3 regions of the Paenibacillus sp. EKM301P genome follow, and region 2 is predicted to be linked to each of the others. Evidence: riboswitches for the same ligand, from Rfam matches in the RefSeq annotation. Region 2 holds a riboswitch; each other region holds the start of a gene.
What was found. A riboswitch is a leader RNA that binds a small molecule or an ion and turns the genes downstream of it on or off. The one in region 2 is predicted to bind cyclic di-AMP.

Region 1 (10,190 bases), on a different contig from region 2:
CGACACGTCATCTGTCAAATACGCCTCAACCTTCTCACCTTCGCCATGCAAAATACCAATGACATCGGTCAGGTAGTATTCCTGCTGTGCATTGGCGTTCGTTACCTTGTCCAGCGCTGCAAATAACTTGGCATTGTCAAAACAATACGTTCCTGTGTTAATCTCACGGACAGCATCTTCCTCAGGTGAACAATCCTTCTGTTCCACGATCTTAAGCACAGCCCCGGAAGTATCACGAATAACTCGTCCATATCCTTTCGGGTCGTCCAACTCGGCGGTCAGAATCGTTGCAGCCGCTCCGCGGCTTTCGTGCAGTTGCACCAAACCTTCCAGCGTTTCCGCTGTGATCAACGGAGTATCTCCACAGATGACAATTGTGGTGCCCTGCTCCTGACCGAGCAGGTCCTTGGCTTGCTTGACAGCATGGCCCGTTCCCAGTTGCTCTGCCTGAAGCGCATATTCTGCCGACGGTCCCAAATAAGACTGTACCGCCTCTGCTCCGTGACCCACGACGACTACACTGCGGGACACACCGATTGCACGAACCGTGTCGAGCACATGTCCGACCATCGGTTTTCCGCACACCGGATGCAGAACTTTATATAATTTGGATTTCATACGTTTTCCCTGCCCTGCGGCAAGAATGACTGCCAACCTTTCCAACAAGTCCAACCTCCTATCCTGAAAATAACAGTTACCCCTTGGCTAAAACGTTAATTCCCAGATCAGATTTTGCTTAACTTTTCACAATCCTCCTGAAAAATAACGGCGAACCTTTGGTTAATGGCTATTTTTTCAGGCCAGCTTGTGCTGGACGTTCATCCCCAGGACGCATCGCTGCCTAGTCCCTGTCTTATGAAAAAGCCGCTTCGGCAGCCCGGATGGCTCCAAGTTGCCTTAAAACTGACTGTTAACTCACTAAAGAATATATCTCATTCCAGGCAAAAAGAAAAGAGAGCCACAGTTAGTGGCTCTCTTTTTCTTTTGTACCCCAATCCTGCTTTAGGCGAATTAAGCGCCTTCTTCAATAGCAACTTCTTCATCAACAGCTGCACGTTCGTACTCAGTCAATACAGCAGCTTGAATCTTTTCACGAGTTCCTGAAGATATCGGGTGAGCGATATCGCGAAACTCTCCGTCAGGGGTTCGTTTGCTTGGCATAGCTACGAACATCCCGTTGTTACCGTCGATAACTCGGATGTCATGAACAACAAACTCGTTATCAATTGTAATGGATGCAATCGCCTTCATTCTTCCTTCTGAGTTCACTCGGCGGAGTCTAACATCCGTAATCTGCATGTGTGTTTCACCACCTTTTTCCAAATAGGACTTGGTGTATACATTCCACACAGCATTTCGAATTCCTTCTTTTTTTGGACAATTCGTATCCTAAATTCAGGTAATTTTTTTGAAAAGATTTCTTTTCGACATATTTAGGTATTTTATGATGAATTGTGACAATTTACTGCCCTGTTAACTCATCAAAATAATTACCCAGCTTGACTGTAATTTGCTTGCTTCGAGAATCGACTGCGGTCAGATTTGCCAGTGAAATATAATCGTGCAACAGGCGCTCTTCGTTCTCCACCTCGCCCGACTCTACCAGAACACCGACACCAGCTACCTCAGCATCAAACTCTGCTAACAAGTCAACCATTCCTTGTATCGTGCCGCCAGCCTTCATAAAATCATCTACGATGAGCACACGCGATTTCTCACGCATTGCACGTCTGGATAAAGACATCGTATGCAGGCTCTTTTGTGATCCAGAAACATAATTAATACTTACAGCTGAGCCTTCTGTCACCTGATGGTCACGTCGTACAAGCACGACTGGCAAATTAAGCTGTGCTCCGGTTGCATATGCAAGCGGAATGCCCTTCGTCTCTACAGTCATAACCACATCAATCTGACGATCGGCAAAAGCGGTCGCAAATATTTTACCTGCTTCGTTCATCATCGCTGGTTGGCCCAGCAAATCGGATAAATATAGGTACCCTCCCGGTAATATGCGATCAGGCTGCTCCAGCTGCGCGCACAAGTCGTTCGCAAACGCAAGCGCATGCTGCTTGGAAAGCCGTGGGATCAACTTGACGCCCCCTGCTGCTCCCGCCAGTGTCAGAAGCTCGCCAGTACCCTCATCCTCAAATACTTCTTTGATAATAGCTAGATCCTCGCTTATCGACGACTTAGCTGCCCCGTATCGATCTGCAAAATGAGTAAGAGGCACCAATGTATGCGGCCGTGACAACAAAAATTGTGTCATTTCCACCAATCGTGAGCTTCTTTTAAGTTTTTTCACAACAATTCCTCGCGATCTATTCTCCTGCCGCCCGCTTCGTACAATAAAGCACCGGCGGACTGGCCGGTTGCTGGCGGAATGTAAGTGATATAGTAAAATCCGAATATTTAATAGTAAATATATCATCTTCGTACGTATTTGTACAACAATTACCACTATAATATGAAGAAAATATCTAAAATCAGGTCAAAAGTCGTACTGCGTATACATCTTTACAAAAGCCTCTTAGTCCGTTATAGATCCGTGGCACTTTGGCTTCCTTAGATACCAACCCGAACACTGTAGGTCCACTGCCTGACATCAGCACGCCATCTGCTCCTAAACGGATCATGGAGTTTTTAAGATGCTCCACTTCTGGATACAGCTTTAATGTCACATCCTCCAGTACATTACCCAGGGCGTTGCATACATCGGTAAAAGAAGCGTTACGAATCGCCTGTTCCATCTGCCGGGCAGACGGGTGGTGCGTAATCTGATCCGCTTTGACACGACCATACACTTCAGCCGTCGAAACATTAATCGGCGGCTTGGCGAGAATCACCCAGCATTGTGGCGGATTCGGCAGTGGCTTGAGCAGTTCTCCGCGCCCGCTCGCTAAAGCTGTGCCCCCTGTAATGCAGAAAGGTACGTCTGAACCCAATTCAGCACCCAGTACCCTTAATTCCGCATCCGAGATACCGAGTTTCCACAGCTTGTTCAGTCCACGCAATGCTGCAGCAGCATCGCTGCTTCCGCCTGCTAATCCTGCAGCCACCGGGATATGCTTATCCAGATGGATATGGACGCCTGTAGACACGTTATAACGTTCTTTGATCAGACGCGCAGCCTGAAAAGCCAAGTTCTTTTCATCCAATGGTATGTACCCGGCTTGACTAGAAATGATAATGGTATCACGCGGTAACTCGGACATCGTCAATCGGTCGGATAGATCAACCATAGTCATGATCATTTCGACCTCGTGATAACCATCATCCCGCTTACGTAGAACATCAAGCATTAAATTAATTTTCGCCGGTGCTTTTTCATATATTTTCAAGGCGTTCACCCACCTTCAACTTTTCCCTCAAGACAGCTTAACATATTATATCAGACTCAGCCTGTCAAGTCATGAGGTTCAAAAAAGCGGAGATGCCCCGGTATGACCCCGGATATCCCCGCTTTTCATCAGCACCACCGAGAGCTACGATTTGCGAGAAGCCGCCTGCTCCGCAAGCTGAATGGCCCGCTTGACCATATTGCCCGCATCCTTGGCTTTAATGCCTCCCCAGCCTTCTTCCTTGACCGTGTCGTAAAACCCCAGATCTTTGGCTAGTTCGTACTTTAGCTCTTCCGACATAACACTCCGTCTTCTTCGGCTCATGCATACGCCTCCTTCGGCAATGGAATAAGGAAGATCATTCCCGCCTTAGTATGTGCAGAGATATCATGCTTCATCCTGCTCTGCAAATACAAAACGACCCCGCCATTAAAAATGACGAGGTCGCCGTTAAACCTGCAAAGCTGGTATAAATTACGTAAAAAAGAATTAAGGTGTTTCGAAATATTCGACTACACTTGTGTGAGAGTCGGGATCATATACACTGACCTCCACCGACTCGGTAAGAATGTCAGCATAGCTGTAGGAGACACGTTTAAACGTCTGTTGCTCCTGATCCAGCTTGACGATAAAAACAGAAGGGTACGTTTCTTCCAAGACACCAGTTCGTTCGACGGTCTTACGGCGTCCGCCGTTAGCCCGCAGCAAAATCTTTTGCCCTACATGTGCGTCGAGACTGCGTTTGATTTCCAACAGCGTATTTTTAGCCATTGCCTAACGACCACCTCTTTCCTTGTCCATTATAACGAATTTTAGAGGGATTGTCAAATCAAGCTAAATATTATAACAACACGAAAAATAAGTTGTCAATTTAATTTTTTACGAACAGGAATAATATACATAAAAAATGACAAAAAGCCTCTAAAAAGAGGCTTTTGTTCAGATAAACCCTATTAGGCACATTTGAATTTCAGATCGCTGAAGGCGTTACTTTAAGCGTTGACAAATTTTCAAGCTTCGGCAAACCGATGCGGTAGCTTCCCCTTGTTTCAATTCCACCCACTCCGCGGCTGCCACTGATGGTCTGGTGAAACAAGTCTCCCATATTGACCGTATCACGGATTGAAGTAAATGCGGCCTTGGCAGCCACGTAAACGGGGTCCAGAGCGTGAATCAAGATACGCCCTGGGGAACTGGCAAAGTTGGCTCCAGCACGTAGCAGCGCCTCAAAATGGGACTGGCACGCACCCGCTACAATTGTCAGTGAATCCAGATGACGCTCATATTGTCTCGCTACCTGAATCGCTGCCACAAAATTTTGCGAATTCTTGTAGCTTTTCAAGCTGTACAAATCATAAGGCTGCGGTTGCTTTAGCACACCATCATGTCCAGTGATGACTACAATATCAGGACGAATGCGGGGAAGCAGTCGGTATAACGTATCCGCCATTGCCGATTCGTGAACGTGATGTCCCTCTGCGGGAACACGGAGCTGTTCATATAGACTGAGACATTTCCTTAAATAGCCAGGGTCTCCATCCAGATGAAGAACCTTTCCTGGCATTTCAAAATACGTTGACTCCACCGGATCACTCCACTCTCCAATCAGAGCCGCCTGGCTACGGGCAGCTTGCTGCTGGCGTGCCCGTTGCAAAAGATTAAGAGACTCTCCGGCCTTAATGTGGGCCTGTTGAGTCTTACCGCTAACCTGGTCTGCCGGCACTCTGACCAAATCGTTCACCGGGGAATCAGCCAGTAGCCGAAATTCCGTCCCCTTAATGATCGCTTTATCCCGCTGGATGTCCTCAACGCGAAACGTGACATCACCGCCGTACGATTTCCGAACGACCAAGTCTCCTAAACTCATCACACTGTATCACCCCTCCTATATCGTATGGGTGAATGCACAGTTTGGTTCCAACTTAGGATATTCCAGCCTCTAACAGCACGGCGCTGAGACGCGCAAATTCCTCGATACTCAGCGTTTCCCCTCGACGGGAAGGCTCAATACCAGCTTGTTGCAACAGCGGCTCCAGCGTGTCCCTGTTCTCTTTAGTGAAGAAGCGGCTTTTTAGGTTATTTGAAATGGTTTTACGACGTTGAGCAAAGGCGGCATGAACCACTTCAAAGAAATGCTTCTCGTCCACCACTTCCACCGGAGGAACTTCTCGTACACGCAGCCGAATAACTGCCGAATCAACATTCGGCTGAGGAATAAATACTGTATTCGGCACCGTACAGACTAACTCAGGCTCGCTGTAATATTGCACGGCTATGCTTAAGCTGCCGTAATCCTTCGTACCAGGAGACGCAGCCATGCGCTCAGCCACCTCCTTTTGAATCATAACGACGATATTCTCCAAAGGAAGCTTGTCCTCCAGTAGACGCATCAGAATCGGTGTAGTGACGTAATACGGCAGATTAGCGACGACACTCACTTTGCTCACGTCTGCAAAATCGACTGCGAACACCTCACGCAAATCCAGCTTCAATACGTCTCCATGACGAACCTTTACGTGATCGTAAGGGGCCAGCACTTCTTCAAGAATGGGCAGCAGCCGCTGATCAATCTCGACAGCGGTAACTGCCTTAGCCGATTGCGCCAATTTTTCAGTCAAAGCTCCAATCCCCGGACCGATCTCAAGCGCACCCTTTGTATCATCCAAACCGGCAGCATTTACGATCTTGCTCAGAATATTTTGATCAATCAGAAAGTTTTGTCCCAAGCTCTTTTTGAACGAAAAACCGTGCTTTTGAATAATTTCCTTCGTACGCCGCGGTGTTGCTATATCTTGAATCCCTGTCATACGGATATCACAATCCTTCACTTTCGATTTGTGCCAGCGCACTGGCAAATTCCTCACGGCTGATCTGAAATACAGAGAGCCGCTTATGTAGCTGCTTTCCGTTACAATAGCCAATACCCAGTACATTCCCCAAGGCCATACGGCGTGCAGCAGCATTGGGATGGGTGATAAGTCCAGCATCAATCAGGTCCGCCCATTCAATCAGCGGTTCGGCACCTTCCACTGTCGTATGTACCCGCGCGAGAGCGTGTCTGATGGCTTCCGGGGAGGCATTCTCTACGCCAATATCCCCTTTGCGCGTCGCCTCTGCCTCAGGTATAAAAGCCTGCTTGCAGCCGGGTACCTTGGAGGCGATGATTTTACGGATACGCTCCCCTGCATGATCGGGATCAGTTAAAATAATGACCCCCCGCCGTTCCTGCGCCAATGCAATTTTCCGCAGCGTCATTTTATTAATGGCTGAACCGCCAGTTTCTATCGTATCTGCTTCGACAGCACGGCGAATGGCTACCGTATCATCCCTGCCTTCCACCACGATCACTTCCTTGATCATCTTCGTTTCCCTCCACTGCTACACAGCAACATATATTTATCTTTCCCTGCTTTTGAAAACAAAATAAGAAGAGGGTATCCTCTTCTTAGCATGGCATAACTATGTTGTTAATACTATCGCATTGTCCTCAACATACACAACCTGTTTTAGTTGATTTCCGGCTTTACAGGTCCGATAACATATACGGTTTTACCGTGCTTACGACCAAATTGGTTGGCCCGGCTCAAACTCTCATAATACACATCGATTTTGTGGCCTTTAATCGCGCCACCGGTATCCTCCGCACGGCGGAAGCCCACCCCTTCAATATACACCCACCACCCGATTGGAATTACATTCGGATCGACAGCGATGGTGCGTCCTTCCGTGACACGTGTGCCGGAGGCGGTACGTGTACCGATACCTGGCTCTTGTGCGGAATACGCCGTCATGGAGACGTTTTGTAAAACTTTTCTATAATTAAAATTAATACCTGCTTTACGGACAGCACTGCCCGAACTTACCTTTGTAGCCTTAACCGCATCTTTAGGGCCGATGGAAGCAGCTAGAACGACCGGTTTTTTCTTCGTTCCTACCGCAATTACCTTATCCACACGATTCTGTGCGACTTCCTTGTTGACCAGCTGTTTGGATACCAATTTTCCATCATGGTATACCTTTTGAACATGCTGGACTACCACACCCGATTTGCCACTTTGAATGACTCGATTATCGCCTTTATAGAGACTTGGATCTGCCGTTTTGATGACCTGATAAGGCACTTGTTTTTTCTGTTCGACCTGCTGTTTCTTCACACGGACGATTTTTATGTCCATGTTAGCTGAAACAGAGGCATCCAACGCAGGGTAAACTTTATCCGTTGATGATAATTTATAGCCCGAAGTGCGAATGGCACCCTCTACTGTATTTTCTGTTGTGTACAGCTTTTTCGTCTTATTGCCTGAGGATACTTTAACCTGATTGGCACGTTTAATGACTACGCGATCCCCATCCTGTACTGCCCCATTTAGCGGCATGGAAATTGTATCATGCGGCTGAAGTGAAATAGAATGCTCATTGAGCAAATCTTGGAGCTTGGATTCCCGGGTTTCTACCGCAGATGCCTTACCATCGATGACAAAAAAGACTTGTTTTTTAGATTGCGTGTACATCAGAATTGAAATCATAATCGTTAGTGCGATTAGAAAAATAGCAACCAAAGCAGCCTGGCGCACATTCTCTTGCTTCCAACGTAATACGTAAGACATGCTGGATGAGCGTGACTCATGGGTCTCCTCTTTTCGGAAAATGCCCATTTCCTCCGTCCTCCTTACATAGCCCGCCGTCTGGAGTAAGACATAGTTGATCGTTGACGTGACTATAACAGATTTTCTACAAGACAAGCCCGTACTGCGACTGTCCTGCACCATGTACCCGTCTTCGCGGCATGCTGTCCTCCCCTGTTTAACCACAGTATGATGACAGATTTTCTTTTATTCACAACAAAAAAAGCCAAAGAAAGAGACTAGAGAGCTCTTTCGTGGCTTCCAACATGTGTGAATATGCGGGAAAACTCATGCACGAGATGGCTTCTCTCTTGTTACGCTTACGGGGTTAGCTGTCGGGTTCGGACGTAGAGAGTCGCCCTAGCTTAGGTCAACCGCTCATGGCGGTCGCCTTCACATTCACCCCGAAGACCCAGAAAGAAATCGAAATACGGCTTCTCTACCTGTTCATCCCATTCGGGAAATGAATTTCGGTTGAGCCGGCTGCTGAAGAGACATTCTCTCTTGCACATACGCCGGACGTACTGTAAGCCATATCGGTTCCCCCGTTCCCTGCAAAAGGGACTCAGCGAGACTGGTTCATGAAATGATTTGTTGATGTTTACACTCAACAACAATTCACTGAAAAGATGATATCCTGTTTCCATGCATGTTGTAAAGCAGGTTTCAAGTACATTTTTTAAAATATTCGGTTAAAAAATTGTAATATTCTTGAGTTTCCTGCAACAAAATCATAATTAGCTCCGTCTATCTCTTTATTTTAATTGATTTCTTCGCTTTTTCACTGAATGTCAAATCGTTCCAAAGCATTTTGGGTCGTAATGGATACCAATTCCTCCACTGTAATTCCCTTAATTTGGGCAGCTGCCTCTGCCACCAATCTCACATGGGCCGACTCATTTCGCTTCCCGCGAAACGGATGAGGCGTCAAGTATGGCGCGTCCGTTTCAATCAGCAGACGATCCAGCGGAACCTGGGCCAGTACCTCTTTTGGCTGCTTGGCATTTTTGAACGTTATGGGCCCGCCAAAGGAAAGGTGAAAGCCCATATCAAGCACCATTTTAGCGGTCTCCCAGCTCCCAGAAAAGGAGTGCATGACTCCGCCAATCTCGCTCGCCTTTTCCTCACGTAAGATTCTCACAATATCTTCATGCGCATCCCGGTTATGGATAACAATTGGCATGTTGAGCTCACGTGCCAGACCAATTTGGTTTCGAAGCACCCGCTGCTGTACATCCTTTGGTGATGTATCCCAATAGTAATCCAGACCGATCTCTCCGATCGCTACAACCTTTTTATGACTGCATAACGATGCAATCCATTCTAAATCCCCCTCCTGCATTGTAATAGCATCCTGCGGATGCCATCCAACGGCCGCATAAATATAATCATACGTCTCAGCCAGCTTCATGGTGGATGGAATGGTTTCACGATTAAATCCGATATTGATCATCCGTGTTACTCCTGATTCGACAGCACGTGCTATAACTTCTTCACGGTCTTCGTCAAATTGTGGCGCATCCAGGTGAGTATGAGTGTCGAATAAATCCAAGGTTTTCATCTCCTTTTTTTACTTACATTTCTATATATTTGTCTATTGTTTGACAAAATAATTCCTTATTTCGGCAGGAAGCCTGTCTTTTACCCCATTCAATTTATTTTGGGGAAAATACATGTGATATTTTCCTCGGTGAATGCCACTTATTGAGCGCACAATTTCCGAAACTTCGGATATTTCCCGCACCTCGCCCTGACGTCCAAGCAGTAAAATCTGGTTGTCCGTTGAGCCGCCCTGCCGAAACACATCATAAGGAAGATCTGTTGGAAAATCAATTTCAAGATCATATTCAGGATGCAATCCAGCCTCTTTCAAAGCCTCTCGAATATGGTCAACGGTATCTGTATCCATATTTTCAATCTCTACATATTTATACAATCTACGATCCATAAAACGGCTACTCAAATCACTTAAAATTTCATCCTTTTCTCGTTTCCATTGGCCAAATACCGTCTGAATCAAAGACTCATCCAGCATCAAATACTGCTCCACTGTTAGTTCTCCTTTTAACAGATCGGGCAGCGGATCAAGCAGAAAACCAAACTCATATCCGTTTTTGAACAGTTCCTTTGCTCTCTTAAAAATTTTACGTAACAGGATTTCCGAGCTGCGTGTTACAGGATGGAAATAAATTTGCCAGTACATCTGATAGCGTGACATTAGATAATC
Region 2 (10,190 bases):
GTGAATCAAATATGCTGGAACCACCGCTGCTGCCTCGGTCACGTGAAATCGAGCCTCTGCTCGGTGAACTGCTGGAGCCTCGATCGAATAGACTTCCGCTTGATCCAACGCTGGAATCCGAATTTTTCCCTCTACGGGTAACTGAACCTTTTCGTTCCACCGTTATCGGCGGAATAGCTTTTTTCTCCTGTGCTGTTGGAGCACGATATTGCCCTTGTGAAGGTCGGTATACATCTCTGCTCGAATAACCTCGATAGGAGCCAGACCCCCGCAATGAATCGAACAGAGCATCCAGCACAGTTGCAGTTAAGTATCCTTTTAGAAAGCTGGAACTGTAATTTTGCTCGACATACTTTTTACTGTCGATTTCAATGAGTGTATCTTCCTTCTTAGCTGGATCTTGCTGCAAATGGTACCATTCATCGCTATATACCAGAAACATCCGCTCATTGCTCTGAGGCGATATTTGTTCCGGTGTACGCTGTTCTTTCAATTCCTCCGCTACTTCGGGAACCGTTTTGCCTGCCGCCCGATATACGTACGAGGTCGAGTTTCCGCTACCACTAACGGATTCCAGCGGATACGTATCTTTCACATTTGGCGCCCCGCAGCCGCTTAGCACGGATACGAACAAGCTCAGCGCCACAATGACCTTTAATGCATATTGCCAGGTGCGTTTGCCCATGTGTAACCCTCTCCTAGCTAGCCCGAATAACCTTGACGTCTCCGGTAATCACTTCTTCTCCTTCATAAAGCATAAAGCGACCGTCCTGCCACTCTACCCGCAGTAGATGGTAATCATCAGACTGGTACTGCCAAACATGTTGCTCTCCCCCCTGCCGGAAAGGAGCACGGCCCATAACGGTAACATGCCCAAAATACTGTTCTTCCAAATGATACGTTGTATCATCCAGTTCTAAAATGGTCGGTACTTCCTCCGGGTTGTCTAGTCTGCCATCGATGGCCTGATATAGTCCGAATTGCAGTGTTTCCCGTTCCTCAATATGAAGATAACTCACTTGATTACCATCCTGAAGCGTCAAAACAACGGCATTCCGAGCACGATTATGTACACGACCTACCACTTCATAGGTGACAAGCGACACTTCACAAATATCACCAGGATTTAAGTGAAGCATGCTTTTTTCCGCTTTCGGCGGTTCAGGCTTGGCAAATAGATTTGAAATTCGTTTCCATACACTCATGGTCATATTCCCTCCTTACTTTGCCTAGAAGCATGCTGTAATGATCAAGGCACCCACCAAATGCAGCGCTCCTGAGAACAAGCCGAAACCAATTTTACCTTCTTGGGTACCTTTATCCAAATCAAACTGTGCCCAATACCGCAACAGCAGACGCACAATCACTTCCAAAACAAGCAAGATGATAAAGGCAATCACAGAATACACAAGCGCTTCGAGCAAATTATTAGCTGTAGCAATTGAACCCGATAAAATGTATCCTTGTGCAATCAGCTTCATAATCATCCGGACTGTTACAGCCATATTTCCGGCTTTTACTTCGGCAAAATCCTTATACTTTGTAAATAAAGAATCGACATACATTAATACGAACAGCAAAATAGCACCTGCGCCCGTCCATACCAGCATCGCTTTCATCGTTTCTAAAAAATGCATTTGCTACCATCCTCCACATCTTCTTGACTACATATATTGATTTACGCCCCCAGGCAGGGAAAAGCGAAGGAGATAACGTTTCTCCTTCGCTTACTGAGCCATCACACTAGCGGCAATGCTTAAAAGTTCTTATTTATTTTCGTATTGTTTCAGCAAAGCAGCAAGTTCGTCGTCCACAGCACTTTTCTTATCCAGCTCTTTGAACTCTTCATCCAGCGATTTTTCCTTGGAAGCCATTTCGTTGCTCGCTTCAGCACGTGCTTCTGCTTGCAGCATTTTTTCCTCCATACGCTTTAATCCAGCAGTTGCCGTATCCGAGCTAAAACCATTCATCGCTTTGTTAATTTCGGTTTGCGCTTTAGCTGCATTATAACGGGCAACCAGTGTCTCGCGCTTGTTTTTCATTTCAGTCAGCTGTCTGCGCATTTCATCCAGCTTACCACGCAGGTTGTCAGCTGCAGCTTTGTTTTGCTCATAACCAGCTTGGAACTCGTTCATTTTTTGTTCGGCAGATTTCTTTTCTTCCAGCGCACGACGAGCAAGATCCACATTTTGTGCTTTTGCAGCCGTATGAGCCTGTTCTTCGCGTTTTTTCACCAAAGCTGCCTGTTCTTCGTATTGCTGTTTAAATCTCTTTTCAATAGCAATTTGAGCGGCTACCGCTTTCTCTGCGTCTTCCAGATCCTCTTGCATATCACGAATGTATTGATCCGTCATTTTAACTGGATCTTCTGCCTTGTCGATAATGGCGTTAATGTTAGACATCGTAAGATCTCTTAATCGTTTGAAAATAGACATGTGAAGTTCCTCCTAGAATTGAATGCTTAAATTTTAAGCTCTGTACACATGTTTACGCAAGCTTTGCAAAGAGGTTTCAGAAATATCTAAAAACCGCGTAGATAAGGCTCTGGAATATCCGCCTGTACTTTTAGCGCCCGTGATGCATGCAGCGCCCAATAGGGATCACGCAGCATGGCACGCCCTATGGCTACCAGATCAGCTTCATTGTGCTGAACGACTCGGCGGGCATCCTCATAATCATCCAATAAGCCGACAGCAATGACAGGCACATTCAGTTTCTCACGGATGGTATGAGCCAAATCCACCTGATAACCAGCACGCGCAGACGGACCTCCGCTGGAACCAATCGGACCCTCACCACCAGAAGAAATATGGAAAATGTCTACACCCGCATCACGATATCGTTCCCCTATGGCTGCTATGTATTCAACATCATATCCGTCTTGGACATATTCTTTGGCAGATATCCGCATTAGCACAGGCATATCAGCAGGAAGTACCTCTTTAACAGCACGTATCACCTCAACACCAAACAGTGATAAATCCTGCCCATACTCATCTTCTCGGGTATTGGTTAAAGGAGAATGGAATTGATGGATTAGATAGCCGTGAGCGCCATGAATCTCTACCGTGTCAAAACCAGCTTCTACCGCCCGGCGCGCCCCCTCTTTGTAGGCTTGAACCAGTTCCTTGACTTCTGCTCGCGTCAAAGCGTGCGGCTCTTTAAATCGTTCACTAAAGGGGATCGAGGACGGGCCTACAGGTGGCTCAGCATCTTCAGCCTTGCGTCCGGCATGGCCTAATTGAATGGCAATTTTGGCACCATACTTGTGGACTTCCTCTACCATTTTACGATATGCAGGAATATGTTCATCACTCCAAATGCCCAAATCACGATCCGTAATGCGCCCATCCGGATGAACCGCTGTCATTTCCACAATTATGAGTCCAGTCCCTCCTACCGCGCGACTCACATAATGGACATAATGCCAATCCGTCGGTTTGCCGTCCTTGGCCTCCACGCTGTATTGGCACATTGGGGGCATGACAATCCGATTTCTTAAAGAAAGCCCCTTTAATTGATAAGGAGTAAACAAGTCGGTCACTTTTATCCATCCTTCCCTCAATTCCAAGTCTGTAGCATTATGAATAGCATCCCCATTATACACCAGCTGTCACGGTATACCGAATCCTTTGTAAGGCTAAAACTTACGAAAATGCTCCAGTTTTCGTTCATGTTTAAGAGAATATGCGCGTTTACTTCGTCATCTTCACGGATATCCGCTTCATGATGTGCTTCTCTTCAGTCGTGTAGGACTTCACTCAATCACCAGCATAATTTTAATAGGACAGGTACATAATAGCTGAGAGCACCACTAGGTACCACTGCACGGAAAGGGGGAATACAAATGCGGTACAGGGGAGTGTTGCCATGTTTAGCACTGTTACTAGCATTTTCAAGTTTTCCCGTTCACGCTGACACGCCTCCCAACATCGGAACGCCCCATCCCAAGGAAGCTGCTGTCGCTACTTCGGTATATCAAAGTAAAGATCGAGCTACTCCAACATTAGCGATGCTACGAAAAAAGCATGCGGACATTTTTAAAATGTGCGGCCCGCACACCCGCCAAATTGCCTTAACCTTTGATGATGTGCCCGATTCAAGGTATACGCCGCAGGTTTTGGACGTATTACACGCAAACGGTATTAAAGCTACGTTTTTTATCGTCGGCCATCGTGCGGAAAAGCATCCGGGGATCATACGCCGCATCATCCGCGAGGGTCATGCTATAGGAAACCATTCCTATACTCATCCGGATTTCAGGAAGGCCACACCAGAACGCTTTCGCCACCAGATTACAAAAACAGAACGCATTTTAGAAGCCAGCGCAGGTTTTCGGCCCAGATTGATACGACCACCCTATGGTGAAATCACGGAGCCTCAAATTCAGTGGGCGCGTCGTCATGGGTACATGATCGTCAATTGGAATGTGGACTCTCTAGACTGGAAGGGATTAAGCAAAACACAGATTCAGCGTAACGTGATCCCGGCTACCAGACCTGGCTCCATTATTTTAATGCATGCAGGTGGAGGTCAAAGTTCCAACTTGCAAGGTACTGTCCAAGCTTTGCCGGGTCTAATCCACTCTTTAAAAGCTAAGGGCTACAAGTTTGTCACAGTCCCCCGGCTACTTCACACATCGGAACGAAAATAACAGTATGTCTAAGCCTCGTATATACCAACAACGTAAAAAGGCTGCCTTGACGAGCAGAGTGCTTCTGCTTGTAAGACAGCCTTTTTTAGCGATAAACGACCGTACTGATAAGAAGTCGTCCCAGTTATATGTTGTGTGCTATAATATTAAGTTTACATAATATATATTATGTTTAATGAAATCAAATATATGCACAATGCTATTTATCAATAACGTACAGTTTCACATTTTGGAAGCCGAAGTCGTTCACGAATGATTTGTTGCCAGGGATAAAGATATCAATCCGCTTTCCGGTAATAGCGCTGCCCTGATCACGGGCAACGGCTACAAAAGAATGGTCTGGCAAGCCGGGATGGGAATAGCCTGTAACTAGCACCTTTGTCCCCATAGGAATGACTTTCGGGTCTACTGCAATTGTACCCAGTTTAAGCGGATTACCGTAGTAATCGACTGCACCCCATTTGCCATTTTCATCAGCTGCGGCTGAATATGCTGTTGCTTTAACATCAACAACTTTACTGTAATTGAATGTTTTGCCCCATGCTTCAATTGTTGGCCTCTCATTCGCTGGTGCTTTCTCCGTAAGAAGCTGTGGTTTCGAATCCGAAGCCGCCTTCACACTTTTTTCGTCTGGCACTTTAATTTGTAGACCTGCATATATGTTGTTGGACGCAATATCCGGGTTAGCCTTCGTCAAGTCATCTACCGATACCCCATAACGTTGAGCAAGCAAAAAGAAAGTATCGCCTTCTTTGGCAGTATGAAGCGAAGCAGCATTTGCTACTCCAGCTGTCTGTGCCAATCCTGCAATCGCTGCGGCAAGCACCGCAAATTTCATGGTTTTTCCAATATGTTTTAAGTGTTTCAAAGATATGTACCTCCTCTGTTATGCCTGCGAAGTTAGCTGTCGGATTCGGACTCAGGAGAAGCCCTATGCTTGTGCAATTCACCCCTAGGCATATTCCACAACATCTATATGACGCATTGGAATAATTGCCGTTGTTACGTCCCCCGCACTTCCCATGGTTTGAGCCCAGCACCTGAGTAATTGTTATCTTTGCTGCTGCCCCGGTAAGTTTTGGCTTACTGCATAATATCACAATTTTGTAACCTTATCTGCATGAAAATGTTGGGAACCTTGAACATCATACTATATCCATTACAATTTTGTCATCAAAAATCGGTTTTTTGTTACGAAAATATGGAGATATGGTGACAAAAAGAGAAAAGCCCTCCGTGAAATATCATCACGAGAGGGCTTTGTCAATAATTCATAAAAGCATTTTCTTACAGCACTTTAGCCAGAAAATCACGGGTACGATCATGGCTTGGAGTTCCGAAAACTTGCTCCGGCGTACCTTGCTCTATAATTTGACCGTTGTCCATAAAGATGATTCGGTCTCCTACCTCACGAGCAAAGCCCATTTCATGCGTCACGATCACCATCGTCATGCCGCCTTCAGCGAGTTTCTTCATCACATCCAGAACCTCTCCAACCATTTCAGGGTCCAGGGCAGAGGTAGGTTCATCGAACAGCATTACGTGCGGCTGCATGGCCAGAGCGCGTGCTATCGCTATACGTTGCTTTTGACCGCCAGATAACTGGTTCGGGTAGGTATTCTTTTTATCCTCAAGACCCACGGTCCGCAGGAGCTCCAACGCAATTTTCTCCGCTTCTTTCCCCGATTGCTTCTTCACCTGCGTTGGTGCAAGCGTCAGATTCTGCAGTATTGTTTTATGTGGAAACAGATTAAAATGCTGGAAAACCATCCCCATCTTCTCCCGAGTCGCATTAATATTATGACCACGGGCCGTAATCGGCTCACCCTCAAACAAGATTTCCCCTTCTGTTGGCTGTTCCAACAGATTCATACAACGCAAAAACGTACTTTTCCCCGAACCACTCGGGCCGATAATGACGACTACTTCACCTTTGGCGATATCTATATCAATGCCTTTTAAAATTTCATTCTTACCGAATGATTTACGCAGTTGTTTAACGGTGATCACTGGCTCTCAACTTCCTTTCCCATAAACCCAACAGCTTAGATAAGCTGAATGTCATTACAAAATAAATAGCGGCTGCGATTACGAATGGACTTAAGCCTTCGTAGGTAATATTCTTAATGACCTGGGCTTGATACATAATGTCCACCATCCCAATGGTCGAAATAATAGAAGATTCTTTAATGATCGTAATGAACTCATTACCAATAGCAGGCAATATAGATTTAAATGCTTGCGGTAAAATAACGTGACGCATCGCTTTGCCTCGTCCCATCCCGAGCGAGCGGGCAGCTTCCATCTGTCCACGGTCTACGGCCTGAATACCAGCACGGAAAATTTCAGCCAAATATGCCGAACTATTCAGAGACAACGTAATTATACCGGACTGGAGTGGCGTAAAATTAACACCTAACGTCAAAGCAACTCCGTAATGAATGATCATAAGCTGCACCAGCATAGGTGTGCCGCGCAGTATCTCTACATATGCGGTACCTAGCCACTCGATAATACGAATACCACTCATCCGCAGCAAGGATATGATCAGGCCAATAATGAATCCGAACAGTACTCCGAGCGCAGACAGCAATAGAGTGTAGCCGATACCCGTAGCGTAGAAACTGCGATATTTCAAAAATATATCTACAATGCTATTCGAAGAAACCTGTCTGTCAGCAGACAGTGCACTCGCTTCTGTAGAAAATTTCTCAATCGAACCGTCCGCTTTCAGGCGAGCCAACGTTTTATTTACTGAAGCAAGCAATTCCGCATTTCCTTTACGGATGCCTACAGCAGTTTCTGCTCCTTCATCTTCAGGTACTGCTTTGGCAAGTGTTACGGTACCGTCTAGCGTGTATCCTTTAGCAACGGTATCTTCGATTACAACCGCGTTGATACGCTTGGTCCGAAGCTGGAGTACCAGATCGGATATTTTATCCAATGAGGTTACAGAAGCATTAGGCACTTTTTGCGCAATTTCTTCCTGGATACTCCCCTTCTGCGCACCGAGCTTCTCTCCTTTTAGAGCAGCCATCGTTGAATATTTGTCTTTGTCCTCTGGACGAACCATAATGACTTGCTTGGAACGATAGTATACATCCGAAAAATCAATGCTCTTTCTGCGTTCATCTGTCGGTGTCATACCAGACAGCACCAAGTCTACGCGACCACTTTGCAGAGCAGGCAGCAAAGAGTCAAAACTCATGTCCTCTGGGACCATCTCTGCATCCAGATCCTTGGCGATTTCCTTGGCAATTTCAACATCAAACCCGACAATGGTATCCTGACCGTTAATAACTTTGTGAAACTCATACGGCGGGAAGTCAGCACTCATACCCACTACAAGTTTTTTCTGTGGCTTTCCTTCCGATCCGTATGCAGTGAGCATAGGAAGACCAGCCAACAGCAAGATAACCGCCGTCAAAACCAGGGCGGTAAAACGATATGCCTTTTTCAATCTTTTTTTCTCTCCTTAAATTCTTTATAATAAATAAGATTGTGTCATTATAAATGAATATGCATGATTATGCAATGAATGTTATAGTACAATTTTAGTATATCTATCGCAGTACCTACATTACAGCATATATAAAGGAGTTTTCAGCATGAATTTTAAACAGACCATTCAACACACCATTGAACAGCATGCCGAGCGATTTAAGGACATTTCGTTGTATATAGGCGCAAACCCTGAACTTGGAAACGAGGAATTCCTGGCCTCTGCCCGTCTAAAAGAAGAACTTGCCTTTCACGGTTTTGAAGTTCAGGCACCCATATTGGGTATAGAAACGGCCTTTATTGCTACTTACAAAGCAGTCAAGCCTGGACCAGTTGTTGCTTTTCTGGCAGAATATGACGCCCTGAAAGGTTTAGGGCACGCCTGTGGACACCATTTGATATGCATGATGAGTACAGGCGCTGCCGTCGGTCTCAAATCGATCATCGACGAGACTGGTGGAGAAGTACGTGTTTACGGCACACCTGCCGAAGAAACACGCGGTGCAAAAGTTCCGATGGCGGCGGCTGGATTGTTTGATGATTGCGACATAGTCATGATGACACATCCCTTCGATCGCTACGAAAAATCAGGAAAATCGCTGGCGATTGATGCTGTACAGTTCGAATTTTTTGGTCAATCCGCTCACGCTGCGGCCAGTCCGCACGAAGGGATTAATGCTTTGGACGCAGTGATTCAAACGTTTAATGGGATCAACGCATTTCGGCAACAGGTGAAAAGTACAGTACGTATCCATGGCATCATTAATCAGGGTGGGCAGGCTGCCAATATTATTCCTGATTACGCCTCAGCTCAATTTTACGTGAGAGCCGCGACACGCCAAGAATTGAACCCGCTTACCCGTCGTGTTATTCAAATTGCTGAAGGAGCTGCTTTACAAGCCGGGTGTCGCTTGGAAACCTCCAATTATGAGACTTCTTATGATGAAATGGTGACTAACGGTGTACTCTCCGACATCTTTACTGCAAATTTGGTGCAGGCTGGTATTGCGCAAGAAGATATTACGGAAGGCGAAGATCATGGCTCTATGGATATCGGAAATGTATCACTTCATTGCCCTGCGATCCATCCGTACATTCAAGTTATTGACGAGAAGCATGCCTTGCATACACCAGAATTCCGCGATTTGGCGATGCAGGACCGCGCAATGGAAGGAATGCTCTTGGCCGCGAGGACCTTGGCATGGACAGCTTGCGATGTAATCACAAGTTCTGATCTGCTGGCACAGATTAAAGAAGAATTCGCTCTACTGAATAGCAAAAGCTAAAATCGGAAATGCCGTCTTCTTGGAGAAAGGAGTGCCTTTATGAATAGTATGAGTAGCTTTTGGACGTTGTTTATTGTGGTTGACCTCATCATTTTTTGGTTTATATTCCGAGCAATACGCAGGAATCGTGGAAACAGAAGCACGCGCCGCCGGAATGCATTTTTCCTTAGTTCCCCGTTTCCTTCGTCACTCACGCAAGAGCGTCATCCAGAAATTACGGAGCTGAAGGAGCTGCTGGAGCGATCCATTCCAGCCTCCTATGCTCACAACGTAAAGCAACGTGTCATGGAAGCCCACCCTAATCTGACGGAACAAGAATATGACTGGCGCTGGCATGAGCTAAAACGATACTTCATGCTATGCGCGATTATGAATCGAGTGCCTATGTTCAGTAGTGATGTGGATGAACTATGGCACGAAATGTTAATGTTTACGCGCGAATACCAGCAGTTCTCGGAAGCTTTTTTTGGTCGTATGCTTCACCATGCTCCCCATTCGGGCGGCTCTCAGCCGATGCCAGAGGAGCGGGCGTGGTTTGACTGGTTGTATGTGGAATGCTTTGGCTGGAATCGCTATAGCGCCAGTTTGTGGGGAACTTTTTTTAAACATCCATTACCGAATGATGAGCTTTCACACTATTACAACCTGACAGCTTCAGCGCAGCCAGTAGGTGACCGATGGAATATAAGTGAAAATATAGGCATTTCAAAGCAGACACAACAAGCGGTTCATAAGATAGTCCAACACCT
Region 3 (10,190 bases), on a different contig from region 2:
TCAGCTGGTCCTGACTAATCCCCGTCAAGCCGCTAATACGTGGAATTTGAGCCTGTGCCGCCTGTGGCGAGATGTGCGGGTCCAGACCAGAGCCGGAGTTCGTAATCAGGTCCAATGGAACCTGACTGATGGATACATCCGGGTTATGCTTCTGCCAATCCGCAATAGAATCCTTGATCCGCTTCACCAATGCCGGGTTCGAGGGTGCGTAGTTACTTGAGCCTGAACCAGCTCCATTATAATCGATACTTGATACCCGGCCTTGGAAAAACGCTGGATTGGTAAAGGACTGCCCAATCAGCTCAGAGCCAATTACCCGCCCCTCCGTGTCACGAAGCATACTGCCGTTTGCTTGCTGCGGAAACAGGACTTGCGCCACTCCTGTGCTGACCAGCGGGTATGCCAAACCGCACAATAGGATCATTAGCACAGAAGTTCGCAAAGCCACTCCAATAACCGTGCTTCCTCGCATCTCTTGTCTCTCCGGTTGATTTTCCGGCACTGCCTCCGTCCCTGTACGCTCGTTATGACCTTGTCCGCCAGACCCGGCTTTCTCATGTGCAGCAAATCTGCGTCCAGACAACATCCGATAAAAACCACTCATGTCGCTCACCCTTTCTGCACTAAATCCACAAATGTACCAGCAAATCAATGGCCTTAATCCCGACAAACGGTACCACCATACCGCCCAGACCATAAATCAGTAAATTCCGTCCCAATAGCCGATCCGAGCTCATTGGCTTATACTTTACACCCTTCATTGCCAGCGGAATCAGAAGTGGAATAATGACTGCATTAAAAATAAGCGCCGATAAAATAGCCGATAACGGGGAGCCCAGCCTCATGACGTTCAATGCACCCATTTGCGGAATAGCCAGCATGAACATCGCCGGGATAATGGCAAAATATTTAGCCACATCGTTCGCAATACTGAACGTTGTCAATGCCCCACGTGTCATAAGCAGCTGCTTACCGATGGCGACCACCTCAATAATTTTGGACGGATCAGAATCCAGGTCCACCATATTAGCAGCTTCCTTGGCCGCGACTGTGCCGCTATTCATGGCAAGACCGACATCTGCCTGCGCCAGCGCAGGCGCATCATTGGTACCATCTCCGGTCATAGCCACCAGCTTACCCTGTTCCTGCTCCCGGCGGATAACCGCAATTTTATCTTCCGGCTTGCTTTCAGCTACAAAATCGTCCACCCCTGCTTCACGTGCAATGGTAGCAGCGGTCAGCGGATTATCACCGGTACACATAATCGTGCGGATGCCCATTTCCCGGAGCTGATCAAAACGCTCCTTCATGCCCGGCTTCACCGTATCCTTCAAATAAATAATGCCGTATATCCGATCATCCAGCGCCACTGCTAGCGGTGTCCCCCCTTCTGCGGCTACCTGATTCGCTTTTTCCTCCAGATCGGCCGGAACACTGCCTTCTTGCGATACAATCCACTGCCGGACAGAGTCCACGGCGCCTTTGCGTACTCTTCGTCCATCAGCGAGATCCAGACCACTCATCCGGGTTTCTGCCTTGAACTCGATAAAGGTTCCACCTGCTGCCAAGGATTCATCCAGCGTGTATTCCTGCTTACGCATCAATTCCAGTACCGAGCGTCCCTCAGGCGTCTCATCCTTTAGTGAACTCATCGCTGCCCATTTCGCTAGCTCTGCCTTTTCTATACCATCTACAACCACGAATTCACTCGCCATCCGGTTACCGAAGGTGATGGTACCCGTTTTATCTAGAATCATCGTATTGATGTCCCCGGATGCTTCTACCGCCTTGCCTGACATGGCCAGCACGTTAAACTGGGTAACTCGGTCCATACCAGCAATTCCAATGGCCGACAAAAGCCCGCCAATCGTGGTCGGAATCAGACAGACCAGCAACGAAATCAGCACGGGGACAGGCAAATCAATCTTAAAATGACGGGCTATCGGGGCCAGTGTCACCACCACAATGAGAAAAATAATCGTTAAGCTAATCAGCAATGTATTCAGCGCAATTTCATTTGGCGTTTTTTGCCGCTGTGCACCTTCCACGAGCGAAATCATTTTATCAATAAACGTTTCACCCGGCTCAGTCGTAATCCGCACCTTAATGCGGTCACTGACTACCCGCGTCCCGCCGGTTACCGAGCAAAAATCACCGCCCGATTCCTTAATGACCGGAGCTGATTCTCCCGTAATTGCAGATTCATCCACTGAGGCCAGGCCTTCAATAACCTCACCATCGCTTGGAATCATTTCGCCCTGAGAGACGATTACCACGTCACCTTTACGCAATGCTGTTGAGCTGACCACCTGAATCTCATTCCCGACGAGCTTATTAGCTTGTGAGTCCTGCTTGGATTTTTTCAAGGAAGCAGCTTGTGCTTTCCCCCGTCCCTCCGCGAGCGCTTCAGCAAAGTTAGCAAAAAGCAGCGTGAACAACAAAATAATAAATACAGCCAAGTTAAAGCCCATTTCCTTGCCGGTTCCAAAATAACCGGGAAGCAGTAGCATGAGCAGTACGACCAATGTACCGATCTCCACTACGAACATGACAGGATTTTTCATCATGATCATCGGATTTAATTTGATAAAGCTATCCTTGACCGCCTGCTTCAAGATGCTTCTATCCAGCATGCGTTTGCGTTGTTCCTTCATGATCAAGCACCCCGTTCATCCATTCTCATTTTCCTTCTATGCTCATTCTTCATCACATGGTCAAAAATTCAGCTACAGGACCCAGTACGATCACCGGCAAAAAGGTTAACGCACCAATCAACAGGACCACTCCGATTAGGATGGCTCCAAACAGCTTGTTGTCCGTGCGCAGTGTACCCATCGTCACCGGGGTCGGCGCTTTGGCATTCAACGAAGCCGCCACAGCCAGCAATGCAATCATGGATACATATCGTCCAAAGAACATAACCGCTCCTGTTGTAACGTTCCAAAACACTTTGTTATCCGAAAGACCTTCAAATCCCGAGCCGTTATTTGCCGCAGATGATGCATATTCATAGAGCACCTGAGTCAACCCGTGATATCCGGGGTTAGAGACCGCATCATATCCCCAATGACTCATAAACGCAAGCGCAGTGGGAGCAAGAATAAGAAACGGATGTACCAAAATAGCAATTGCAATCAGTTTCATTTCCTTGCCTTCAATTTTCCTACCCATAAATTCCGGGGTTCTTCCGACCATCAGTCCGCATATAAACACTCCCAGAATCGCATACATCAGCATATTCATCAGCCCGACGCCCTTGCCGCCAAAAATGACGTTTAGCATCATTTCTCCCAAAGCAGCCATACCACCTAGCGGGGTCAATGTATCATGCATATTATTGACCGAACCTGTCGTTGCCGCCGTTGTGACCGCAGTGAATAATGCCGATTGGCCAATACCGAAACGAACTTCTTTCCCTTCCATGCTTCCCTGAGATGCATCCATACCCAGTGCCTGGATTAACGGATTACCTGTTTTCTCCGACACATACGTTATGGATAGAAAAATAAGGAACAAGACCATCATCGAGCTGAAAATAATCCAGCCCTGCTTGCGATTACGGGCAAACAATCCAAATGTATACGGCAGCGAAGCCGGCATTACCCACATTGCCAAAATTTCCAGTACGTTCGTCCAAGGATTTGGATTTTCAAAAGGATGTGCAGAATTAGCTCCCGCAAAACCGCCCCCGTTCGTGCCCAAATGCTTGATGGATTCCAATGAGGCAATGGGTCCCATAGCAATCTGCTGCTGTGTACCACTTAAAGTCGTAATATCCGCCGTGGGTTGTAGCGTCTGTGGTACTTTTAATCCCACCAGCACCAGCGTAAGTACAAAGGCAAGCGGCAGGAAAATCCGTATGTTGGCTTTAATAAAATCTTGAAAAAAATTACCCAGCCCTTCACCGCGCCGCGTCAATCCCCTCATAAAAGCCGCAGCAACCGAAAACCCCGAAGCAGCCGAAGTAAACATCATCATCGTGACGAACGCCATCTGCGTCAGATACGTAAGCCCGCTTTCTCCGCTGTAATGTTGGAGATTCGTATTGGTCATAAAGCTGATTACTGTATTAAATGCCAATGATGCTTCCATATTACTGTTCCCAACCGGATTGCCCGGAAGTATAGCCTGCAAGCGCAATAGCAGGTAGCTGATCCCCACAAGCACCACATTGGTTGCAATGAAACTCATAGCGTACGTGGTCCAATGCATGCTGTCCTGTTTCTTCAAGCCTACAGCCTTATAAATCAGCTTTTCCGTTCCACCAAAAATCCGATCCGTCCGATTCGGTTCATTCGAGAATACGTGATACATATAGGTGCCCATCGGCTTTACCAAGAGCAACAATATGATGATCACAATCCCAATTTGCAGTAGCTCCATCCTCTATTCCTCCTTAAAATGCTCCTGCATTTGGAACAACAGACCTGATTCAGACCATCCATTGAGTGCACACGTTTGCGAAAATCTGCATCTCTGATGCTGCATTCTTGATCTGCTGTTCCCGCCTGCTCGATCCTATAGTTGACTAGAATTTTTCAGGATTCAGGAGTGCGTAGATTAAATACACGAACACAATAGCCGTAAGTCCTAGCACAACGATCATCCTCTTCGCCCTCCTTTTGAGGTCTGCGCATCACACCAGCGTACAAACAGCAGTATCACTCCATAACTCACAGCCATTACGAGCAGCATGTATAAATCCATCATGTTCATACCCTCCGTATCGCTTTTCAGATTGCCCTTTTGATTCCATCATAAAATCATAAACCAGCTATGTTATAAGTGCTTATCCGTTCAGCAGGAAACCCACCTCTCCGTTCAATGTGTAGATCACATGGTCCGCTCCCAATCCCCGATAAATTCCTTGTGGATTACAGCCGTGCGTAATAACATAGATCAATTCTGATGTTAGTGGCCGACATATTTGCAGGAAACGGCAAGTTAGATTCAAGCTGTTTTCAAACAAATACACACTACCAATTTCTTTTTTAGGAAAATTCCATTTTCCCGCTTGCATCGTATTGATGCGCACAATGTGCTCCACACCCATTTTTTTGAGCTGTCGTTCCTCCTGGGTGCTATTTGTGAGAACTGCAAACGCCAATTTTTTGAACATAAGCAATTTCACAAAACTTCTGCCCGCTTCATTCGGTGCAGTGACAATAATTAACCGACCTTCCATCAGTAGCTCCTCTCCCGGTATAAAAAGACAACAAAAAGAAGCCGAAGGAAAAAGGCTTCCTCCGGCTTCATACATTCCATGATAAAATAAACCATGGCTGCACACGGCGGTTTGTTGCCTCTCCCTGTACGCTTACGAGGTTAGCTGTCGGATTCGGACGTGAGAGTCGCCCTATTTACGGCACTTGGCCGGAAAATTCACCCCATGAGACACACGGCTTGCAAAGCCGTATATACTCGTTGGTTCCCCCGCTTTTGCAACTGCAAAATTCAGCGCTTTAGACAATTCGTTGTTGCTTCATTGTTGTTAATTTGAAATTACGTCTTGAATCATACACCCGTGCAAGGAAGACTGTAAAGCTCAACGGCAAGGCTATAAATCACCCTTTAGAGCATAGAAGATTAAGGATAACGCTTACAACCAACCTATGCTTCTCGTATCTCTCTAAAACTCTGTATTTCACCTCTTTTTGAAAATGAAAGGCATGTCAATATTGGCGTAGGGTATGGTACGGTTGCCCTTTATTTATAAAAAAGAAAGAAAATGCGCTATATGTACTAGATAATTATCGAATGAACCCTCTTTTATAAGAAGAAACACCTCAATTTGCTCCATTTGAAGTGCGATTTACCGTTTTGAACAAAAGACGATTTTACAATGCACAATGTCTGTAGACTCTTCTGGACTTGCAACCCCTTGTTGAATGGTTCACAATTTAATTGTAGAATATTGAATTAGGAGGGATATCATGAGCGTATATAAATATGATGCACAGACCCTACAAGGGGCACAAATTCCGTTATCCACATACGAAGGGAAAGTTCTTCTTATCGTGAATACTGCCAGCAAATGTGGGTTAACCCCCCAGTACAAGGCGCTACAAGAGCTATATGACCAGTATCATGAACAGGGGCTCGAAATTTTGGGATTTCCCAGCAACCAGTTCGCCAAACAAGAGCCGGGTTCCAGCGAGGAGATCTCCGAGTTTTGCCAACTCAATTACGGAGTGACTTTTCCCATGTTCGCCAAGACAGATGTTAACGGTGATCAGGCACATCCTCTATTTCGCTACCTGACCCACACTGCTCCAGGCGTATTAGGCTCCAAAGCGATCAAATGGAATTTTACTAAATTCTTAATTACACGAGAAGGTAACGTATTTAAGCGTTATGCGCCGCAAACCACTCCAGACAAGCTTGTAGGAGATATTAAGAAGCTTTTGCAGAAAAACTGACAATCTTTATGCATTACAGTTAACGAGCGGTCCGTTGTCCATACGACCGCTTCTGTGACGGGAGGATATGACGAAAAGTATTTAACAAAAAAAGCATCCCTTCACGTAAAACGTGTCAGGATGCTTTTTCAACTGGGTACTGCATATAATGCGGTCGAGAGGACTCGAACCTCCACGGGCGTACGCCCACTACCCCCTCAAGATAGCGTGTCTGCCATTCCACCACGACCGCATGTCATAATGTATTGAGGCAACAGATTTATTATACTCTCTCAGCAACAATTTGTAAACAAGAATATTATAATTATTTTTAATGTAACTTTATATAACATATATAAGCAATAAAATTATTTAATTTGACACAATAGAGCTTTAAGTGTAAAAATACATTACATAAATGTTCGATTTCTTATTACAAATCAATATTCAAGTCAAATAACATCACACAAATATTCACTTCAAGGAGGCGAACCGTCCTGCATAAAGGTAACCGGTTGCTAAACTACGCATTATTGTTGGACCCTTCCTTACCTATTGGTGGTTTCACCCGTTTCTACGGATTGGAGGAGCGTTTCCGCGCCGGACACCTGAACAGTCTTCAGGATCTGAAACATTACATGCGAGACGATTGGTATCCTCAAATCACAACCCTTGACGGCATGGCCATTAAAAGTCTGTATGCAGCCATCCAGCAGAATGACGGTTGGCGGATCGCCCTTATTGATAAAATGTTGCACACCCAACATCCTTCCTCGCAGCATGTAAAAGAGTCGCGACTTTCTGGCCAGCGACTGCTCAAGCTCACCAAGGCTCTTTATCCTTGGCTCGCATTTGACCAACTGGAAGACACACTCACTCAATACAATGCAATTGGCACACTCGCTACTGTCCACACTTGGATTAACTCCCTCCTCGGAAGCGATATAGAACAGACCATTCACGGCTATTTTGCCACAGCGGTATCCTTCTGTATCGAAGATGCCTTTAGACTGCTCAATCCTCCTTATGAGGAAAAAAATCCTCTTATCGATCATATGACCAGCGAGTTGCTTACCACCTGGAAGAAGATTAACAAACCTACGCCAAGCTCATATCAGCGCCATCTTTTCCACAGCCATCGGACCAGCTCCTATATCACTCAGCCACCCTATATGAGCCATAGCAGCCAATTGAATGCATCCAGACCCTTTTCCTCCTCCGTCCTATTTAAACACCTTCCAGCATCCCTCTGATGCGTCGTTTACCAATCTAGCAGTCACAATAAAAATACTCTGCCCTTTTCTCAAGCGGCAGAGTATTTTTATTCATGTATCCCAAATTCACACCAATAACAGACCATAGTCGGATTATTTTCACTTTTTGCACTTAATTAAGTAATTATTTTAACGAAATACCGTATTTAAGATTGTATAAACACGTATAAAAGTGTATCATAGTTTTAGATGGTTAATTCTAACATGTTTACTGATGATTATTATATCACACCAATTATTCCGTAAGAATCCGTAAGGGGCGATTTCTCTTGAACAACAAAATGCCTGTCACCTCCTTCGGGTGGGCCATCAAACAAAGGCTTGTCGAGCTTCGGCTGGATCAGAAAACATTTTGCGAGACACATAATATTCCGCCTTCACGCTTGTCCAATCTGATTCACGGCACCCGCAAAGCACAAAGGTACAGAAAACAAGTTGCTGCAATTCTGAATATCGACGATAACGATTATAAGGAGGCGACACCACACTAAACCGAACAAGCATTTCAGCAACCAATGCGTCGCCATATTATCAGGAAACCAAATAAACCCGTAAACCGAACCCTCAGTTCGTTTTACGGGTTATCACCCAGGCGTTTAGCCATAGATTATTCAAGTTTTGTTTTGTCCTTCTCTCTTTTTTGCTTACGGTACTTCGCAAATTCAACGTATTCTAAAATAAAGTTCTGTTCTTCTGTCTCAAGATCTTCAGCCTGGCAATTCAGTGGCCCCATCACCCCAAAAAAATAAGCAGCCTTCTGCTCCTGAAGCACGCCTTCCCCTGGCTTAATCCCTTTCATCAACCAGTCGAGCGATACATTAAAAAAGTCCGAAATCTGAATCAAATGGGCGGTACCTGGCGTTGTTTTTCCCCTTCTCCAATCACCGAGATTCCCTGAGCTAATTTTAAGCTTTTCACAAAATGCCTTCTTGGTCATTCCTCGATCCTTAATTAAAGCTTCAATCCGCTGATAAATAGTTTGATCTCCCACAACGTTTCCCCTCCGACACTGTAGCTTTTTCTAATTAATTTTCAATTGTCACATTAGAATGTCCTTATCAAATCCCACAGCAAACATTAATCAGTAGTTGAATTGGGCTGGTTTTTCTCTTTACGAAAGCGGGTAAATTCAATATACTCAAGTATAAAATCTCTTTCCGCCTCACTTAGCGATCCCCCCTGGCAATTCAGTTGCCCTGAAGCTCCAAAAAAATAAGGGTCCTGCGACTCCTTCAGCACCTTACTCTGCACGTCTCGACCCAGCATAATCCAATCCAGACTAGCGTCAAAAAAAGAAGCGATTTCTATGAGTTTATTCGTGCCTGGTGTCGTTTTTCCTCTTTTCCAATCTCCAAAGTTCCCTGTACTAATGCCCAACTGCTGGCAAAACGCCTTTTTCGTCATACCTCGTTCCTTAATGAGCTCCTCAATGCGTTGGTAAATAGATTGCATAGAAGTTCCTTCCTCCCTAGCAGGCTCTCCAAATAACGATATCATGTCCCTTGTTCCCTTTTCAAAGATCACGTGTGCTAAAATTACCGAATTATGTATGTTGGTTTTCATTATACCACAATATGCAACAAAAACCGCCTGTTTTCCGAAGAAAGGGCGGTCTTTAAGTCAGTTCGCTTACGCCAATCACGTAGCAGAGTTGTCGATTTTAAGTAAAATCCGCTTCAATTCGTTCAACGTTTCACTTAAGTGCAATAAATCTTCTTCCGGCAGATACACCAGTCTCTCTTGAATTTTATTAGAGAAGGTATGAAACACCTGTTCACAAAAAGCGTCGCCTTCTTCTGTAATGGCTACGTTCACGACTCTACGATCCGAGTCGCACGATTGACGGTCAGCCAACCCATGCTCCACCAGCTTATCCAGAAGAGGAGTCATGTTTGGACGAGAGACATTTAGTTGTTTGGACAAATCGGATACCGTAGACGAACGCACTTCACGCAGAAGCAAGAGTACCTGAAAGTTATTAGGCGACAAATGCAACGGAAAATCAAGCGGACCGTAGGTGAAAAATTTCTTCTTCACAATCGGAAACAAGCCCAAAATATTTTCTGATATATTTCCTAACAGTTGAGTGTCCATATTTTTCACCGTCACTTCATAAGTTTATATATTTATTATTCTATAACATTATGGCGTTATATTATACTATGGAATCATTATTTCATCATAATCATTGTTTAATTGCATCCATGCACAAATAAAAAAAGCCTCTAACGCGAGAGACTTTTCCGTTTATTCCATTGATGCGGTCGAGAGGACTCGAACCTCCACGAGCGTACGCTCACTACCCCCTCAAGATAGCGTGTCTGCCATTCCACCACGACCGCATAACAAAATATAAATGGTGAGCCATGAAGGACTCGAACCTTCGACACCCTGATTAAAAGTCAGGTGCTCTACCAACTGAGCTAATGGCTCATGCTGTTCATCCTAGCTGTCCGCCATTAGATCAGACCTCAGGAATTCCCCTTAAGCATGCAACATGTAGTCTGTAAAGACAACA

Region 1: it holds a riboswitch for cyclic di-AMP, as region 2 does, so the genes downstream of both, HFD99_RS21540 (3D domain-containing protein) here and HFD99_RS16790 (3D domain-containing protein) in region 2, are expected to answer to the same signal.
Region 3: it holds a riboswitch for cyclic di-AMP, as region 2 does, so the genes downstream of both, HFD99_RS06660 (hypothetical protein) here and HFD99_RS16790 (3D domain-containing protein) in region 2, are expected to answer to the same signal.

What each region holds. Positions count from the first base shown of each region.
Region 1 covers NZ_JAALFM010000013.1:11,410-21,599, reverse strand. The annotation lists gene glmU (bifunctional UDP-N-acetylglucosamine diphosphorylase/glucosamine-1-phosphate N-acetyltransferase GlmU) at 1-666, opposite strand, end outside; gene spoVG (septation regulator SpoVG) at 1,012-1,299, opposite strand; gene purR (pur operon repressor) at 1,463-2,302, opposite strand; gene ispE (4-(cytidine 5'-diphospho)-2-C-methyl-D-erythritol kinase) at 2,484-3,338, opposite strand; gene HFD99_RS21565 (small, acid-soluble spore protein, alpha/beta type) at 3,483-3,662, opposite strand; gene veg (biofilm formation stimulator Veg) at 3,828-4,109, opposite strand; gene yabG (sporulation peptidase YabG) at 4,309-5,205, opposite strand; gene rsmA (16S rRNA (adenine(1518)-N(6)/adenine(1519)-N(6))-dimethyltransferase RsmA) at 5,261-6,145, opposite strand; gene rnmV (ribonuclease M5) at 6,153-6,698, opposite strand; gene HFD99_RS21540 (3D domain-containing protein) at 6,845-7,993, opposite strand; cyclic di-AMP (ydaO/yuaA leader) riboswitch at 8,265-8,544, opposite strand; gene HFD99_RS21535 (TatD family hydrolase) at 8,745-9,515, opposite strand; gene HFD99_RS21530 (HD domain-containing protein) at 9,558-10,190, opposite strand, start outside.
Region 2 covers NZ_JAALFM010000006.1:256,693-266,882, forward strand. The annotation lists gene HFD99_RS16760 (DUF4247 domain-containing protein) at 1-685, opposite strand, end outside; gene HFD99_RS16765 (DUF4178 domain-containing protein) at 699-1,205, opposite strand; gene HFD99_RS16770 (DUF350 domain-containing protein) at 1,230-1,637, opposite strand; gene HFD99_RS16775 (PspA/IM30 family protein) at 1,767-2,435, opposite strand; gene HFD99_RS16780 (NADH:flavin oxidoreductase/NADH oxidase) at 2,522-3,544, opposite strand; gene HFD99_RS16785 (polysaccharide deacetylase family protein) at 3,848-4,654, shown strand; gene HFD99_RS16790 (3D domain-containing protein) at 4,854-5,522, opposite strand; cyclic di-AMP (ydaO/yuaA leader) riboswitch at 5,529-5,698, opposite strand; gene HFD99_RS16795 (amino acid ABC transporter ATP-binding protein) at 5,942-6,664, opposite strand; gene HFD99_RS16800 (ABC transporter substrate-binding protein/permease) at 6,651-8,114, opposite strand; gene HFD99_RS16805 (M20 family metallopeptidase) at 8,263-9,441, shown strand; gene HFD99_RS16810 (hypothetical protein) at 9,481-10,190, shown strand, end outside.
Region 3 covers NZ_JAALFM010000002.1:260,699-270,888, forward strand. The annotation lists gene kdpC (potassium-transporting ATPase subunit KdpC) at 1-604, opposite strand, end outside; gene kdpB (potassium-transporting ATPase subunit KdpB) at 624-2,654, opposite strand; gene kdpA (potassium-transporting ATPase subunit KdpA) at 2,707-4,383, opposite strand; gene kdpF (K(+)-transporting ATPase subunit F) at 4,529-4,606, opposite strand; gene HFD99_RS06660 (hypothetical protein) at 4,790-5,185, opposite strand; cyclic di-AMP (ydaO/yuaA leader) riboswitch at 5,299-5,470, opposite strand; gene HFD99_RS06665 (glutathione peroxidase) at 5,934-6,419, shown strand; tRNA gene HFD99_RS06670 (tRNA-Leu) at 6,569-6,651, opposite strand; gene HFD99_RS06675 (urease accessory protein UreF) at 6,914-7,651, shown strand; gene HFD99_RS06680 (Rha family transcriptional regulator) at 7,942-8,163, shown strand; gene HFD99_RS06685 (helix-turn-helix domain-containing protein) at 8,280-8,663, opposite strand; gene HFD99_RS06690 (helix-turn-helix domain-containing protein) at 8,750-9,124, opposite strand; gene HFD99_RS06695 (MarR family winged helix-turn-helix transcriptional regulator) at 9,311-9,766, opposite strand; tRNA gene HFD99_RS06700 (tRNA-Leu) at 9,932-10,014, opposite strand; tRNA gene HFD99_RS06705 (tRNA-Lys) at 10,030-10,105, opposite strand.